Regions from separate parts of the Giesbergeria sinuosa genome, predicted to be linked through region 1. Evidence: predicted binding sites of a transcription regulator. Region 1 holds the regulator's gene; each other region holds the start of a gene.
The links. The regulator sigma-54, encoded in region 1, starts transcription at its own class of promoters, with help from an activator protein. The targets are predictions, from matches to a motif close to TGGCANGNAANCTGCTTT.
Positions count from the first base shown of each region.

Region 1 (4,212 bases):
CTGATTGATGACTCCGTTACCCAAGTCAATGCGGGCAGTCAGTTGGTGCGTGATGCAGGCACCACCATTGAACAAGTGGTAGACAGCGTGCGCCGCATGACCACCCTCGTCGCCGAAATCAGCCACGCCAGCCAAGAACAAAGCAGCGGCATTGCTGCCATTGGTACCTCTATCAACCAGATGGACCAAGGCACACAACAAAATGCGGCCTTGGTAGAACAAGCCACAGCGGCAGCCCACGCCCTGCAACAGCAAGCCACACAATTGGCCGATGTGGTGGCAGAGTTCAAGCTCGATCACCAGCACGCCACAACACCCGCAGCACGGGCTGCACGCCCTGCAGCCTTGCTACGCTAACAGCCCATACCGGCATCGACCATGACCATCCACACCATCTTGAAAATGGGCGACCCGCGCCTGTGGCGCACGGCCCAGCCTGTTACGGCCTTCAACACCCCAGTGCTGCACCAGTTGGTAACGGACTTGCACGACACCATGCAGGCGGCCAATGGTGCCGGGTTGGCAGCGCCACAAATTGGCGTCCATTTGCAGGTGGTGGTCTTTGGCTCGCACTTGCCCAATCCGCGTTACCCAGATCGCCCCTTGGTGCCCCCCACTGTGTTGATCAACCCCGTGATTACCCCGCTGGATGCCGCCCAAGCCGAGGACTGGGAGGGCTGCCTGTCGGTGCCAGGGCTGCGGGGCCGGGTGCCCCGCTGGAGCCGCATCCGTTACACCGGCATGGACGTGCTGGGCCAGCCCATAGAGCGCATCGCCGAAGGCTTTCACGCCAGAGTGGTGCAACATGAGTGTGACCACCTGATAGGCACCCTGTATCCGCAACGGATGTCTGATTTGCGCCAGCTCGGCTTTACCGAAGTGCTGTTTCCCGAACTGCAGGCCGACGCCAACGATTAACCCCCACCGCCTCGCTACAGCGTTTTGCGCAGCGTGGCCGTGGGGATTTTTAATCCTTCACGGTATTTAGCCACCGTGCGACGGGCACACTCAATGCCCTGCTCTTTGAGCATTTCAGCCAATTGGTTGTCCGACAAGGGCTTGGCGGGGTTCTCGGCAGCAATAAACTGCTTGATCAACGCGCGCACAGCCGTGCTGGAGGCATTGCCACCACTGTCAGTGCCCAAGCCCGAGCCAAAAAAGTATTTCAGCTCGTAAGTACCCTGGGGGGTAGCCATGTATTTGGCTGTGATCACCCGCGAGATTGTGGACTCGTGCAGGCCCAGCTCGTCGGCAATGTCGCGCAGCACCAGCGGACGCATGGCCAACTCGCCATGCACAAAGAAATTCTTTTGGCGCTCCACAATGGCTTGTGACACCCGCAAGATAGTGTCAAACCGCTGCTGAATGTTTTTGATAAACCAGCGGGCCTCTTGTAAACGCTGTTGCAAAGCCTGATGGCCTTCGTCTTGGCGACGGCCACGCAAGGCACCCGCATAAATGTCGTGGATGCGCAGGCGTGGCATCACTTCGGGGTTGAGTTGCACACTGAACTGGTGCCCCGCCTGACCATGCCCCATGCGGCGCACCAGCACGTCTGGGATGATGGCGTTGCGCTCTACCGAGATAAAGGGCCGCCCCGGACGCGGCTCCAGCCGGGCAATCAAGGCCATTGCTGCACGGGTTTGCTCCTCGGTGGCCCCACAGGTTTGGGCCAAGCGGCGCACATCGCGGCGGGCCAGCCCTTCCAGCGGCTGCTGGCAAATGCGCAGCGCCAATGCAATGGTCTCAGGCGGGATGGCAGGCGCAGGATGTGCGGCCAATGCTGCCAGTTGCAGTGTCAAGCATTCAGCCAAGTGGCGAGCCCCCACACCAGTTGGCTCCAGCGTTTGCAGCAAGTGCAAGGCCACCGTGAAATGGTGCAGCAGCTCCTCTATGTCATCGCTGTGCTCTTCACCCGCCAACCCTTGAGCCAAAGATTCCAGCGAATCCTCCAGATAACCGTCTTCGTTGAGTGATTCGATCAGAAAATACAGTGCGGCTTTATCCTCTGGAGACAAGCGCAAACCCACCGTTTGTCGGTGCAAGAATGCCGCCAGTGATTCATGACCATGTGCCAAATCTGTGGCACTGACATCCATTTCTTCGTCAGTGCCACGGCTGCAGGCCGGGGCATCGCCACCCCATTCACTATCGTCCGGGGCCATGTCCACACTGCCATCGCCCTCCCAGTCCAGCACTTCGGTGCTGCTGCTGTCACTGTTGCCCTGCTCTGCCTCTGTCAATGTGGCCTGACTGCTGTCTGCACTGCTGGTGCTGCTCACAGGGGCTGCCCAGTCGGCATATGGCTCCTCTGGCGGGGGCGTGTCGGCCTGCGCCAAACCAAACTCCTCGCGCGAGGCTTCGTCGGGGTTGCGCTCCAAAAAGGGGTTGTCCGCCAGCATCTGCTCGACTTCCTGGCCCAACTCCAACGTCGAGAGCCGCAACAGCCGAATAGACTGCTGCAACTGCGGCGTCAGGGTCAGGTGCTGCGATACACGCAGAGACAGGCCAGGTTTCATCGGCTCACATACGGAAATGTTCGCCCAGGTACACCCGACGCACCTCGGCGTTGTTGACAATCTCGGAAGGCGTCCCCTGTGCCAACACCCGACCATCACTGATGATGCAGGCGTGGTCACAAATGCCCAGCGTTTCGCGCACGTTGTGGTCGGTAATGAGCACGCCAATGCCGCGCGCTTTCAAAAAACCGATGATGCGCTGAATTTCAATCACGGCAATCGGGTCGATGCCTGCAAAAGGCTCATCCAACAGGATAAAACGCGGCTGCGTGGCCAAGGCACGGGCAATCTCGACCCGGCGCCGCTCGCCGCCAGACAATGCAAGCGCAGGAGAGTCTCGCAGATGGTCGACACGCAGCTCTTCCAACAAAGACTGCAAACGCTGCTCAACTTCGGCCTTGCTCAAAGACTGACCCGCGGCATTTTGTTGCAACTCCAGTACGGCACGCACGTTTTCTTGTACCGTGAGTTTGCGAAAGATAGACGCTTCCTGCGGTAGGTAAGACAACCCCAGACGTGAACGCTTATGGATAGGCATACGCACCACCGACTGCCCATCAATGCGAATATCACCCCCATCGCTGGGCAACAAACCAACGATCATATAAAACGAAGTGGTCTTGCCTGCACCATTGGGGCCCAGCAGACCGACTACCTCGCCTTTTTGCACAACCAGCGATACGTCCTTGACCACCTGGCGGCTGCCATAAGACTTGGCTAAATGCAGCACCTCCAATCGGCTATCCGTAGCTGCCTCGGTGGTGGCATGCGCGGGTGCGGCACTCATGGCTTGTCAGTACCCAGTGCAGAACTGGGGCGCAAAGGCAGAGCAGAAGCAGGTGCCACAGGAGAGGCCGGAGCTGTAGTCGCCTTTGGAGCCAGTATGGCACGCACACGTCCGCCCGACGTTGCTGACGCCCCCTCAGGGCTGCGCTGCTGACCATCCACACTGAACACATCCGTCAGGTTGTTGTAAACGATCACCGCCCCCGTGAGTTCATCTTGTAACTTGGCCCCTTGGTAACGGCGCAACTCGGCACGGCGCAATAGGCGCACGGTGTCGTTGTGGCCGTTGTATTCAATGCGTTCGCCTTCGCCCTCGACAAATTCTTCAGGGGCGCCGGGTGCGGTATCACGCTTTTGTCGGAAGAACGCCCGTTGGCCTGCTGCCGCCGTGACGGTACCAGACTGATAACCATCGGCATCTTGGCGCACTTCCAGACGCTCACCCCGCAGCACGATGGTACCTTTGGTCAGAACCACACGGCCCGTAAACACGCTGGTTTGCTGCAATTCGTCATGGCGCAGGGCATCGGCCTCAATGTTCATGGGCTGATGGCGGTCGGCCTTTTCAGCGTGCGCCAGCGTGAACGGGGCAGCAGCCAAACAGGCGAGCAGGGGGAGCGTGAAGAGGCGGTTCATCAAAAAAGGCACGAATCTTGCGGCGATTGTAGCGATGCCTGCCAGCCACAAAAAAGCCCGCCAAAGCGGGCCGTGGTTGCAGACGAAAGGGGGATGGCTCAACCCTTGACCGTTGTCAGGTGGTTGACCACCTGCAACATGGCTTGCAAGCCACCGGCCATCGTGCCATCGGTGTAGTAGCGGCCTGCCACCCCCATAGATGGCGTGCCTTCAACCCCATAGGCTTCTTGCAATTGCGTGGCGCGGCGCACTTGGTTAGCCACGCTGAAGG
Region 1 covers NZ_JBHSHJ010000016.1:38,541-42,752, reverse strand. The annotation lists gene ACFO6X_RS15135 (methyl-accepting chemotaxis protein) at 1-357, shown strand, start outside; gene def (peptide deformylase) at 379-918, shown strand; gene ACFO6X_RS15125 (RNA polymerase factor sigma-54) at 933-2,519, opposite strand; gene lptB (LPS export ABC transporter ATP-binding protein) at 2,524-3,306, opposite strand; gene lptA (lipopolysaccharide transport periplasmic protein LptA) at 3,303-3,941, opposite strand; gene ACFO6X_RS15110 (thiol:disulfide interchange protein DsbA/DsbL) at 4,040-4,212, opposite strand, start outside.

Region 2 (4,212 bases), on a different contig from region 1:
TTAAGCGGCTGCGCGAGGAGTCACGCAGTTTTGACTCTTTGCCTATCCGCACCCGATTGACCGATGAGGAGGTGGCCCGTTTTGTGGCCCAACGTTACCGTTTTCCGGGCGTGGATGTGAAGGCGCGGTTGTTTCGCAACTACCCGTTGGGGGATGTGGCCAGCCACGCCATTGGCTACATTGGCCGTATCAACCAAAAAGAAAAAGAACGCATTGAAGAGTCTGAGGAACAGTCTAATTACCGGGGCACCGAATACATTGGTAAGTTGGGCATAGAACAGAGTTTTGAGCCCCAACTGCATGGGGTGACGGGCGTGGATCAAATGGAGACTTCTGCTGGGGGGCGGGCAGTGCGCCGACTCAACAGCTTTCCGGCCACACCGGGCCACACCGTGGCGCTGACACTGGACATCAAGTTGCAGATGATGATCGAAGAGTTGTTTGGCGAACGCCGTGGTGCCTTGGTGGCGATAGATCCGCGCAATGGTGAGGTGCTGGCCTTGGTAAGCAAGCCGACCTTCGACCCCAATCTGTTTGTAGAGGGGATTGACCAAGAAAACTGGACGGCATTGAATGAATCGATTGACCGGCCCTTGCTCAACCGCGCCCTGCGTGGCACCTATCCACCGGGGTCTACCTACAAGCCCTTTATGGGCTTGGCGGCCCTAGAGACGGGCAAGCGCACACCGGGCACCATTGTTCATGACGGTGGTTCTTGGACTTTTGGGGGGCACACCTTCCGTAGCCACGGCGACCACGGGTTAGGGGCCGTAGATCTGCACCGCAGCATTGTGCAGTCCAGTAACGTCTACTACTACCAATTGGCCAATGACATGGGGGTCGATGCCATGCACGACTTCATGAAGCCCTTGGGTTTTGGGCAGCTCACTGGCATTGATTTGAATGGCGAGTTGCGCGGGGTGCTGCCCAGCCAAGAGTGGAAGCGCAAAACCTACCGCCGCCCCGAGCATAAAAAATGGTATGCCGGTGAGACCATCTCCTTAGGTATTGGGCAGGGGTATAACAATTTCACCATGCTGCAACTGGCCCACGCTACAGCCACACTGGCCAATGGGGGCACCCAGCACCGACCGCATCTGGGCATGGCCACCATTGATGCAGTAACCCGTGAGCGTCGCCCACTGCCGCAGCCGCCCTCGGTGCCATTGGGCTACAAGCCTGCCCATATCGATGTGATCCGACGGGCTATGGTGGGCGTTACGCAGGGTGGCACCTCTACCAAGGTCTTTGCTGGAGCCCGTTATTTGTCGGCAGGCAAAACGGGCACAGCACAGGCCGTGACGATTGGTCAGAAAGACAAATACAACGCGGCCCGTTTGCAGGAGCGCCAGCGTGACCATGCCCTCTATATTGCTTTTGCGCCTGCCGACAACCCTCAGATTGCCTTGGCCGTGATTGTGGAGAATGCTGGCTTTGGTGGTGCCCAGGCAGCGCCCATTGCCCGCCGGGTGTTCGATTACTGGCTGCTGGGCGAATACCCCAGTGAGCAAGATATTGCTGCTGTGCGCAAAGGGCAAGCAATGGCACCACTGGGTGAGCCTCGTTCTGTGGCGGACATCAGCCTGCCCGAGCGTTGAGCCGCCAAGCCCACCTTAGCGTATGAAGGCGTCGTAGCCTGTCTTGAGGATGAGGGCGCTGACCACGGCCATGAAAATGCCGCGCACAAACCCTGCACCGTGGCGCAAAGCCATCCAAGTGCCTAGCAGGCTGCCCAGCACATTGGCCACGGCCAGTGGCACGGCCAGATGCCACCAGACATGGCCTTTGACTGAGAACAGGATCAACGCGGCCACATTGGTCGCCACGTTGAGCACCTTGGCCGAGACCGAGGCATTCAAAAAGTCATAACCCAGCACACGCACAAACAAAAAAACAAAGAAGCTGCCAGTGCCTGGCCCAAAAAAGCCATCGTAGAAGCCTATGCCCGCACCAATCAGACTGGCAGCCCAGCATTCACGCTGGGCTGCTAGCCGAGGTGCATGGTGGCGGCCCAAATCTTTCTTCATCAGGGTGTATGCCAGCACAGCCAGCAAGATCAGTGGCAGCAACTTGCGCAGAAAATCGGGCGATAGCACCGTGACCGCCCAAGCACCAGCAAAGGCACCGACAAATCCGGCCAATGAGGCTGGCAGCAGGGCTGACCAGCGCACCTGTACCCGTCGGCTGTATTGCCAGCTGGCAATCGCCGTCCCCCAGACAGCCGCCGCCTTGTTGGTGCCCATCAGCGTGGCTGGTGCAGTGGTGGCAAAGGTGGCAAACAGGGCAGGCAGCAACACCAAGCCGCCACCCCCCACGATGGCATCTACAAACCCAGCCAGTAACGAGGCCAGCGTAACAACAAACCATTCCATGCCCAGATTGTCCCACCAGGACAAAAAAAAGGCGCTGACATGGAGTCAGCGCCTCGGAAGGGGGGTGCATCTCATAACGGATGCTTGAAAAATATGGTTGTGGCTTTGTGGTTTGTCTCCTCAGCCCCTCGTTGGGCGCATTGCAATGCGCCGTCGAGTGCCGTTAATGTAGCCGCCCGCACCGCTGCGGTGCATTGGGGGTTTCCCTGCCCCTGTTCTGGGGCGCAAGAGCGCCCATTTTCTTGGATACCCCCCTGCTTGGGCCTGGCATGGCTTGTGCAGTACCCACGGTACTACTACATCCACACAGGGAGAACGATGGTCATGCAAACAAGACGATACAAGGCCGGGTCGATCATGCTGTGGGCGCTGGGGATGCTGCTGGCCTGGGAGCCTGCCAGCGCACAAATGGCCTCTGCCCCAGTCCGCCCGATGTTGGTGGTGCAAGATACTTTGCACGATGCCGATACGGTTTGGGTACTGGTTTCGACGGCACTGGTGTTGTTGATGGCTTTGCCTGGGATTGCCTTGTTCTATGCGGGCATGGTGCGGCGCAAAAATGTGCTGAACACAATGGCCAGTGTGCTGGGCATTGCTTGTTTGGTGAGCCTGCTCTGGTTTGCGGTGGGCTATTCTTGGGCCTTTACACCCGGTTCCCCTTGGCTGGGGGGTGATGCACGCTTATGGTTTGCTGGTCTGGATTACCAGATGGGGACGGGCCAAGTGGCCGTCAGTCATGTGGCCCCCCATATTCCAGAGTCGGTATATGCGATGTTCCAACTCGCCTTTGCCATCATCACCGCCACACTGGTGGTGGGCGCCTTGGTAGAGCGCATGCGGTTTTCTGCCCTGTTGCTGTTCATGTCGTTGTGGACGTTGTTGGTCTATGCACCAATTGCCCATTGGGTTTGGGAGCCAGGAGGCTGGTTGGCCCGTATGGGGGCACTGGACTTTGCGGGGGGTGCGGTGGTGCATATCAACGCCGGTGTGGCCGGGCTGGTGTGTGCGTGGTTTCTGGGGCCGCGCAAGGGTTATGGCCGCGAAGCTTTCGAGCCCTACAACTTGGGCTTGACGATGGTGGGGGCCAGCCTGCTGTGGGTGGGTTGGTTTGGCTTTAATGCAGGCTCGGCGCTGTCGGCGGGGGGGCGTGCCGGTTTGGCGCTGGCAGTCACCCACATTGCAGCAGCCGCTGGTGCTGTGGCCTGGATGTTGGGCGAGGCTGTGGTGCGCGGCCGCGGCTCGCTGTTGGGCCTGTGTTCTGGGCTGGTGGCAGGGTTGGTCGCCATTACCCCCGCAGCGGGGTTTGTGACTCCCGCAGCAGCATTGCTGATTGGCGGTGTAGCAGGGTTGGCTTGCTACTGGGGTGCCACCGGGCTCAAGCGCCTGCTGCGCACAGACGATTCTTTGGACGTGTTTGGCGTGCACGGCATTGGCGGCATTGTGGGTGCCTTGCTGACTGGGGTGTTGGCCGACAAATCGATTGGGGGCGTTGAGGGCAGTTTGCTCACACAAATGCTCAGCGTATTGGCGGTGATGGCTTACAGCTTGGTGGCCACTGCGCTGTTGCTGTGGCTGACCCGTTTGGTGGTGGTGGATTTGCGCGTGGATGCACAGGATGAATGGACTGGGTTGGACATTTCCTTGCACCGCGAGCGTCTGGGTAGCTAGCAAAGGAGTTCCACTGATGAGCGATACCGATGTGATGGCGATTGCCGCCCATATGCATGTGTTGTTGCGGCGTAAAACGGGCCGGGTGACCGATACCGAATGGATGGCCTGCAACTTGGAATATGCCCAAGCAATCGTCCGTTTTGCCCGTGAGCGGGCACAGACGGATCAC
Region 2 covers NZ_JBHSHJ010000014.1:55,855-60,066, reverse strand. The annotation lists gene mrdA (penicillin-binding protein 2) at 1-1,598, shown strand, start outside; gene ACFO6X_RS14285 (sulfite exporter TauE/SafE family protein) at 1,614-2,372, opposite strand; gene ACFO6X_RS14280 (ammonium transporter) at 2,748-4,040, shown strand; gene ACFO6X_RS14275 (hypothetical protein) at 4,057-4,212, shown strand, end outside.
Region 2: ACFO6X_RS14280 (ammonium transporter) is a predicted target of sigma-54. The motif match lies at 2,638-2,655, and genes of this name have one in related genera.

Region 3 (4,212 bases), on a different contig from region 1:
ACAGCGGCAGCCACCGTAGCGCGCACCGTGCGCGCTTGGATGGTGCCTTCTGTACGGTGGGCCAGATAGGTGCCGCCTTGCAAAGTTATCATGGCACTACTCACCACGCCTGCCAGCAGCCCAAACGGGTTGAGCAATTCCCAAAACGAGCCGGTGTAGTAAGACACCAAGTTGTCGTCAAAATGGAATGGCACGCCTTGCAGCAGGTTGCCAAAGGCCACGCCAAAAATTACAGGTGGCACAAAGCCCCCAATGAACAAGCCCCAGTCCCAAATGCTGCGCCAAGTCGGGTGGTGGATCTTGCTGCGGTAGTCAAAACCTACGGGCCGAAAGAACAAGGCCCACAACACTGCCAGCATGGCCCAGTAAAACCCACTGAAAGCGGTGGCATAGACCAGCGGCCAGGCTGCAAAAATAGCGCCGCCCCCAGTGATAAACCAAACTTGGTTGCCGTCCCAGTGCGGCCCCACGGTGTTAATGACGATGCGGCGCTCAATGTCGCTGTGGGCTACAAAAGGCAGTAAGGTGCCCACGCCCATGTCGTGGCCGTCCATGATGGCAAAGCCCACCAGCAGCACACCCACCAGCAGCCACCAAATGATTTTGAGGGTTTCGTAATCGAACATAGCAGCAACTCCTGGGCTTAGGCGGGGTGGTGGTGTGCGTCGTGGTCGTAGCGGCCCGTGCCCAGACTGCCCGGCCCTTGGCGGGCAAACTTGACCATCAAGTACATCTCCACCACCAACAGCACGGTATAGAAGCCAATGAACCCGGCCAGCGAGCCATACAGGCTCTCCACACTCAGGGTGGAGACACTCAGGTGCGTGGGCAACACACCGTAAATCGTCCAAGGTTGGCGGCCATACTCGGCTACAAACCAGCCCACCTCACAGGCAATCCAGGGTGCAGGCAACATCCACAAGGCCCACTTCAGCAGCCAAGGGTGCTGCGTCATGCCGTTGGTTTTCAGGGTGCTCCAAAACGCCAAGCCAAACAGCACCAGCATGGCAAAACCGAGGCCCACCATCAAGCGAAAGGCCCAGAACATGGGGGCCACACGCGGCACCGTGCTGTCCACGGCGCTTTGAATCATTGCGGGCGTGGTTTGGCGCACATCGGTGACATATTTTTTGAGCAGCAGGCCAAAACCCAGATCGGCTTTGTGGCGCTCAAACACTGCCAGTGCAATCGCATCTTGGCGGTTTTTGCGCAGGGCTTCTAACGCCACCACGGCCTCGATGCCGCTCAAGATACGCTCGCGGTTCTTGGCTTTGATCTCTTGGATGCCCGCAATCTCTTTGTCCAGCGAGCGGGTGCCAATGATGCCCATGACCCAAGGGATATGGATGCTCCAGTCATTGGCTTGTTTTTCTTCGTTGGGCCAAGCTATGACGTTAAAACCAGCGGGGGCGGGTTCAGTCTTCCACATGGCTTCTATGGCCGCCATTTTGGTCTGTTGGGCCTCGCCCACCACATAGCCCGACTCATCGCCCAGCACGATCACGCTCAGCACCGAGGCCAAACCAAATGCCGAGGCCACCCGAAAACTGCGCTTGGCAAACTCGGTATTGCGGCCCTTGAGCAGGTACCAACTCGACACCGACAGCACAAACATGGCCCCCGTCACATACCCGGCAGACACGGTATGGACAAACTTGGCTTGGGCATCGGGGTTGAAGACAATGGCCCAGAAATCCACCATCTCCATGCGCATGGTGTGGTAGCTAAACTCGGCCCCCACGGGGTTTTGCATCCAGCCATTGGCAATCAAAATCCACAGTGCCGACAAATTGGTGCCCACGGCCATCAGCAACGTGACCAACAGGTGCTGCTGTTTAGAGAGCCGATCCCAGCCAAAAAAGAACAGACCGATCATGGTCGATTCGAGGAAGAAGGCCATCAACCCCTCAATCGCCAGTGGCGCACCAAAGATGTCGCCCACATAGTGCGAGTAGTAGGCCCAGTTGGTACCAAACTGAAACTCCAGCGTGATGCCAGTGGTCACGCCCAACGCAAAGTTGATGCCAAACAGTTTGCCCCAAAAGCGGGTCATGTCTTTCCAGACGATCTGGCCTGTCATCACGTAGACGCTTTCCATGATGACCAGCAGCCAGACCATGCCCAGAGTGAGCGGCACAAAAAGAAAGTGGTACATCGCCGTGGCCGCAAATTGCAGCCGCGACAAGTCCACCAGTTGTTCGGAAACCATCAGATTGACTCCTTGGAAGGGAAATGGCCTTGTGCTGGGGCGGCGTGCGGCGGCTGCAATATCTGGGCGGCCATGCCGCCGTCATCCACGGCCACCTTCTGCCCATCTATGAAGCACCACCACAACAGCGTGAGCACCATCAACTTGAGCACCACTGCCCACACCAGTTGGCGCAGCAGGCGACGGTCTTGCAAAGACAAAGGTGAAACAGACATGGATTGCATAAGGCAAAACCCATGCCATTCGGATCAGTAGAAAAAGTCTTTTAATTTCAATGGGTTAGATTTATGTGTGGCTGGAGAATCTGCGGTCTAGACTGCCATTGGCAGAGAAATGGCAGTCTTTTGGCAGTCAATGGGTAAACTGCTGGCACCATGCCTAAGCCACCTTCTTCTGTGCCAGCCGAGCTGGTTTCTCTGCTGGAGGGGTTGCCCGAGCCCCATATCCTTATGGACGAGCAGTACCTGATCTTGGCTGCCAATGCGGCCTACCGGCGCCAATTTGGGCCGCAGGATGAAGTGGTCAATCGCCCGTGTTATGCGGTGTCCCACCATTTCACATTGCCTTGCGATCAGGCTGGCGAGACCTGTCCGCGCGCTCAGGCGCTGTTGTCGGGGCAGGTTCAGCGTGTGCTGCATTTGCACCATACCCCGCAGGGCGAGGAATATGTGCAGATTGAATTGACGCCCGTGCGTGGTTCGGCCAGCGGGCCGGTGTTTTTCATCGAGAAAATGGCCCACCAGCCGCTGGCCCAACCTCGGCCCAGTGCCGAGGGGCTGGTGGGCCGTTCGCCAGCTTTTCGGCACATGCTGGGGTTGGTGGCCCGTGTGGCCCCATCGCAGGCCAGCGTGTTGCTATTGGGCGAATCGGGCACGGGCAAAGAATTGGTAGCCCATGCTCTGCACCGTGCCAGCCAACGTGCCCACCGCCCGCTGGTGCCCGTCGATTGCTCCAGCCTGCCCGAGGCACTGTTCGAGTCCGAACTGTTTGGCCATGAAAAAGGGGCGTTTACTGGCGCGACCCAAGCCCGCCCCGGTCTGGTAGAGAGTGCTCACGGCGGTACGCTGTTTTTGGACGAGGTGGGCGATATCCCGCTGGCGCAACAGGTCAAACTGCTGCGGCTGTTAGAAACCGGCACCTACCGCCGGGTGGGTAGCACAGAACTGCGCCATGCGGATATTCGGGTGGTGTCGGCCACCCACCGGCCATTGGCCCAGATGGTGACGGAGGGGCGCTTTCGTGAAGATTTGTATTACCGGCTAGGCATCTTTCCGATCCACCTGCCGCCGCTGCGCGAGCGCCGCGAAGACATCGCCCCGCTGGCCCAAGCCTTGCTGGAGCGGGTAGCACCGGGCCGCCAGCTTCAACTGGCCGCTGGGGCGTTGGTGCTGGTGCAAGCGCAGCCCTTTCCGGGCAATGTGCGCGAACTGCGTAACCTGCTCGAACGTGCTGCCTTGCTGTGTGATGGTCATACCATTGGACAAGAGCAAATGCGCGCCGCCTTGGCCTGCGGCTTGGCACCGGCGGCAGGGCAGGTAGCCCCTCATGGCATGGAGAAGATACCCCCAGACGACGCCACACTGGCCCATCTGCTGGCTGATTACCCAGGCCGCCGTGCCGATTTAGCCCGCAGCCTAGGGATGAGCGAACGCTCACTCTATCGCCGCTTGCAGCAGCTCAAGAGGCGAGCCACAGACGGCGGTAGACCTCCCTGTGGCTCGATAGAATCCTTACCATGCAGCCCCTTGTAACGTCACTCCAGTGCAGCCATAGGTCGTGTGTGGGTGTGGATGGTGGGCCATGATGCATCTGAGAGGGTGGCGTCAGCGGCTAGTGTGGTGGTTGCTGTGGGGCATGGTCTTTGCTGCGATAGCGCCTGCCATTTCCAAAGGGCTGGCAGCCAACGCCAGCACCGTGGTGGAGGTGTGCAATAGCCAAGGTATCCAGCGCATTACGGTCAATCTTGGCAGTACCAATTCCCCTGAAACACACGTTGCCACCGA
Region 3 covers NZ_JBHSHJ010000005.1:103,106-107,317, reverse strand. The annotation lists gene cydB (cytochrome d ubiquinol oxidase subunit II) at 1-626, opposite strand, end outside; gene ACFO6X_RS08405 (cytochrome ubiquinol oxidase subunit I) at 644-2,209, opposite strand; gene cydP (cytochrome oxidase putative small subunit CydP) at 2,209-2,424, opposite strand; gene ACFO6X_RS08395 (sigma-54 interaction domain-containing protein) at 2,584-3,960, shown strand; gene ACFO6X_RS08390 (DUF2946 domain-containing protein) at 4,010-4,212, shown strand, end outside.
Region 3: cydP (cytochrome oxidase putative small subunit CydP) is a predicted target of sigma-54. The motif match lies at 2,434-2,451, and genes of this name have one in related genera.

Region 4 (4,212 bases), on a different contig from region 1:
CACCAGCACCGACAACAAATCCAGCGACTGGAAGCGGCCAGTCAGTGCGGGAGCCTTCATTTGAGCCGTCCTATCTCACGCTGGATGCCTGCGATATCACTTTCGGTGCGGGCAATGTGGGCCTTGAGTTCTGCGGTGCGCTCGGCATAGCGTTGGGGGTTGCGCAAATCCAGTGCATTGCGTTCGGGGGCACCGTTGTTGTATTCTTTTTCCAAGTCTGCCAATCGGGTTTGGGCTTTGCGCAATTCGGCCTCCAAAATGGCGCGGGCATCTGAGTCGCGGGCACGCTGCTCGCCATTGTCTACGCGGGGGGCACCAGCCGGTGATGCCACTGGGGCGGGTTTGCTGGAGGTGGGGGCGGCAGTGCTGCTGCGTGGGCTGGCGGGGTTGGACTGCAATACGGTGACATTGCCCCCATCTACCGGTTTGCAGCCGCGCTCACGGGCTTGGTTGGCATTGTTGGTGTACTCATTGCCACAACGGTAGATGCGGTCCTGTGCCCCAGCAACCACAGGGGCTCCCAGAAGGGCGAACAGCAGGCCCGAGAGCCAGATGAAGCGTGTTTTTTTCATGAATTTTCTCGCCTGGAACATGCAGGGGGTATGCGCCAGAGTATCTGCGAAACACTCTCCTGCTCCAACGAACAAACCGCCGCGACACCCCGACAGCAGGTGGGATGTAGGCCAGCCGTACAGGTTCCGTGGCAGTGCATGATAGGGTGCGACCATGAAAAAAGGCGGTGTATATCACCGCCTTGTGTCTTGCATGTGGGCCAATAAGGCCCAGCATCAGAGTTTACAGCGAGTAGTACATGTCGTACTCGACCGGATGCACGGCCATGCGGAAGCGGGTCACTTCGCTCATCTTCAGCTCAATGTAGGCATCGAGCATGGAGTCGGAGAACACGCCACCCTTGGTCAGGAAGGCGCGGTCTTGGTCGAGGTGCTCCAGTGCTTGATCCAAGCTGTGGCACACGGTAGGCACCAGCTTGTCTTCTTCGGGGGGCAAATGGTACAAGTCCTTGGTGGCAGCTTCGCCGGGATGGATCTTGTTTTCCACGCCGTCCAGACCCGCCATCAGCAGGGCGGCAAAACCCAAGTAGGGGTTCATCAGTGGATCGGGGAAGCGGGCCTCGACGCGGCGACCCTTGGGGTTGGACACGTAGGGGATACGGATAGAAGCCGAGCGGTTTTTGGCCGAGTAGGCCAGCTTGACGGGGGCTTCAAAGTGGGGCACCAGGCGCTTGTAGCTGTTGGTGCCGGGGTTGGTGATGGCGTTCAGGGCGCGGGCGTGCTTGATGATGCCACCGATGTAGTACAGGGCAAAATCGCTCAGGCCCGCATAGCCGTCACCGGCGAACAGGTTTTTGCCGTCTTTCCAGACCGATTGGTGAACGTGCATGCCAGAGCCGTTGTCGCCGTGGTAGGGCTTGGGCATGAAGGTGGCGGTCTTGCCGTAGGCATTCGCCACGTTGTGGATCACGTACTTTTGCAGCATGGTCCAGTCGGCGCGCTCTACCAGCGTGCTGAACTTGGTACCGATTTCGTTTTGACCTGCGCCTGCCACTTCGTGGTGGAACACTTCGACTGGAATGCCCAAGGATTCGAGAATCAAAGACATTTCAGCGCGCATGTCTTGCGTGCTGTCGACGGGGGGCACAGGGAAGTAGCCGCCCTTGACGGTGGGGCGGTGACCACGGTTGCCGCCGTCGAGCTTGGCGCCGGTGTTCCAAGGGGCTTCGTATTCTTCGATTTCGTAGAAGGTGTTGTGTGGCTCGGTGCCCCAACGGATGCCATCAAAAATGAAGAATTCTGGCTCTGGCCCAAAGAAGGCGGTGTCGCCCAAACCAGATGCCTTCAGGTAGGCTTCTGCACGCTTGGCGATGGAGCGGGGGTCACGGTCGTACGACTTGCCATCGCTGGGCTCGATCACGTCACAGGTCAGCACCAGGGTGGGCTCTTCAAAGAAGGGGTCTACCACGGCAGTGTTGGGGTCGGGGATCAGTTGCATGTCGGAGGCTTCAATGCCTTTCCAACCAGCAATGGAGGAGCCATCAAAAGCATGGCCCGACGAGAACTTGTCTTCATCAAAATGCGACACCGGCACCGTGGTGTGGTGTTGCTTGCCACGGGTATCGGTGAAACGGAAGTCAACAAACTTGACTTCGTTTTCTTTCACCATGTTCATCACGTCCGCAACGGTCTTGGCCATCAGGTTCTCCTGGAAAAACGCTCGTTGAAAAAATGGATATGTCCGGTCAAAGCAGATTACATGCCAGCCACAACCCACATTGTGCCTGTTCGTGCCAAGGCAACGAGGCCGTTGTGGGGGCATTACTCGGCTTTTGACGATACTCAGAGATTGCGCACCAATTCGGGGCTGCATTTGGCACCAAATTGGTGCAGTCGTGCACGCAAATCGACCCAAGCGGCAGGTACGGCGGTAGCTGGGCCTTTGACGCCCAATTCAATATGGCGCCCATGTACGGGGTGATCCACACTGGGGAGACTGAACACGCGCACTTCAGGATGGGCCTGTTCGATCTGTTCCATCATAGGTGTCAGAGTGGCTTCTATCGCACCATAGACGAGCACAGAATGCTCGGTTTGTGGTGCTTGGTGGAACAGGTGGTGGTATTGCTGTTCTAGCACCCATTCCACCATCGGCCATGCCATGACTGGAAAGCCGGGCACAAAATGCACTGCACCACCGCTGGGCACGCTGCAACTGAAACCCGGAATTTTGTTGTATGGATTGGGAATGATGCGGGCGCCCACCGGAAACACGCCCATTTGCAGGCGTTGTATGTTGTCGGGGCGTTCTGGCTCGAATGGCACTCCCTGCTCTTGGGCTGTGTCTTGTATGCGTTCGCGGATCAGGGCGGCTGCTTGTGGGTGCAACTCCAGTGCTACGCCCAAGGCGCGGGCAGCGCATTGGCGGGTGTGGTCGTCGGGGGTGGCGCCAATGCCGCCAGTGCTGAACACCACGTCGCCTGACGCAAAGGCCCGCGCCAAAGTAGCGGTGATGCGGTCGGGGTCGTCTCCTACATACTCGGCATAAGACAGGGACAGTCCACGCGCTGCCAGCAGTTCGATGACTTTGCCCAGATGCTTGTCAGCACGCTTGCCCGAGAGGATTTCATCGCCAACGATGATGAGACCAAATTTTTGCATGGGGGTTGCTCTTTCAGGAAACGGGGGGAGGCAGCTGTTGTGTGCTCTCGGGGGGGCAGGTCACCACGGGCGGCTGCACGTCTGGCACAGGGGATGGCTGCTCGGCCCGCAATTGTTGCAGTGCTGCCAGACAAAAGTGCACAAACCACAATGACGAAAAGGCAAACACCAGTGCGTAAATCCAGATAGCCAAAGGCACCAAGATAAAGAAGGCTGCCACAAACAGCACCCCCGAAGCCCAGACAATGGCTGGTGCTGCCCCGAGGTAGCCACAGACTACTCCCATCAGCAGCAATGTCATGCGGTGGCGCCGCAGCAGTTCTTCGCATTCGGCTTTGCTGGCGTGTTCTGCCAACGCATCAAAGGCCATGACCCGGTAGGTCAGCCAGCCCCAGATCAGGGGCGGCAAAATCAGCACCAGTGGCGGAATCAACCACAGGGGCATGGACAGCAACAGCACCACCAGTGCCACCAGGGTGGAGCCTAGAGACCAGACCACGCTGTGCAGAAATGAGCCCCCGTGTTGGCGCTCCAAGGTTGGGAAACGCCTTTGTCCTACCAAGGAGACCAGCATGGGCGTCATGAGAAAAGCGACCGCCAAAAGGGACACCAGCACGATCAACGGGGTAAGCAGCACCACCACCAGCACGGGGGCCAACACGCCTGTGGCGTTGTGGAGTCCTTGTTGTTGCAGCCAAGCCCATAGCGGAGCCAGCCAAGTGCTGGCCTCTAGTGCCGCAGACATGGCCGCTATGGCACTACCCCAATAAAAGTAGCCTCCGCCTAGCGCCAATATGACCATCAAAGCCAGTGGCAAGACAGACCACGCTATCACACGGGGCAGCATGCAGTATGCCAAGGCACGGAAAAAGGAGTCCATGAGGAGAGCCATGCTTTCAAGGATACCTGTTGCGGGTCAGGAGGTCATGGGCATAGGGTTTTGCGCTGGGGTGAATAGGCACTCAATCTGGAGTTTAATGATATGTTGTCATACAACATAAACAGATTATCATTGCTGGTATGGAAAGTTCTACAAAGG
Region 4 covers NZ_JBHSHJ010000004.1:20,454-24,665, forward strand. The annotation lists gene glnL (nitrogen regulation protein NR(II)) at 1-60, opposite strand, end outside; gene ACFO6X_RS06645 (SH3 domain-containing protein) at 57-572, opposite strand; gene glnA (type I glutamate--ammonia ligase) at 796-2,211, opposite strand; gene ACFO6X_RS06655 (competence/damage-inducible protein A) at 2,355-3,173, opposite strand; gene ACFO6X_RS06660 (EI24 domain-containing protein) at 3,187-4,065, opposite strand; gene ACFO6X_RS06665 (FadR/GntR family transcriptional regulator) at 4,194-4,212, shown strand, end outside.
Region 4: glnA (type I glutamate--ammonia ligase) is a predicted target of sigma-54. The motif match lies at 2,260-2,277, and genes of this name have one in related genera.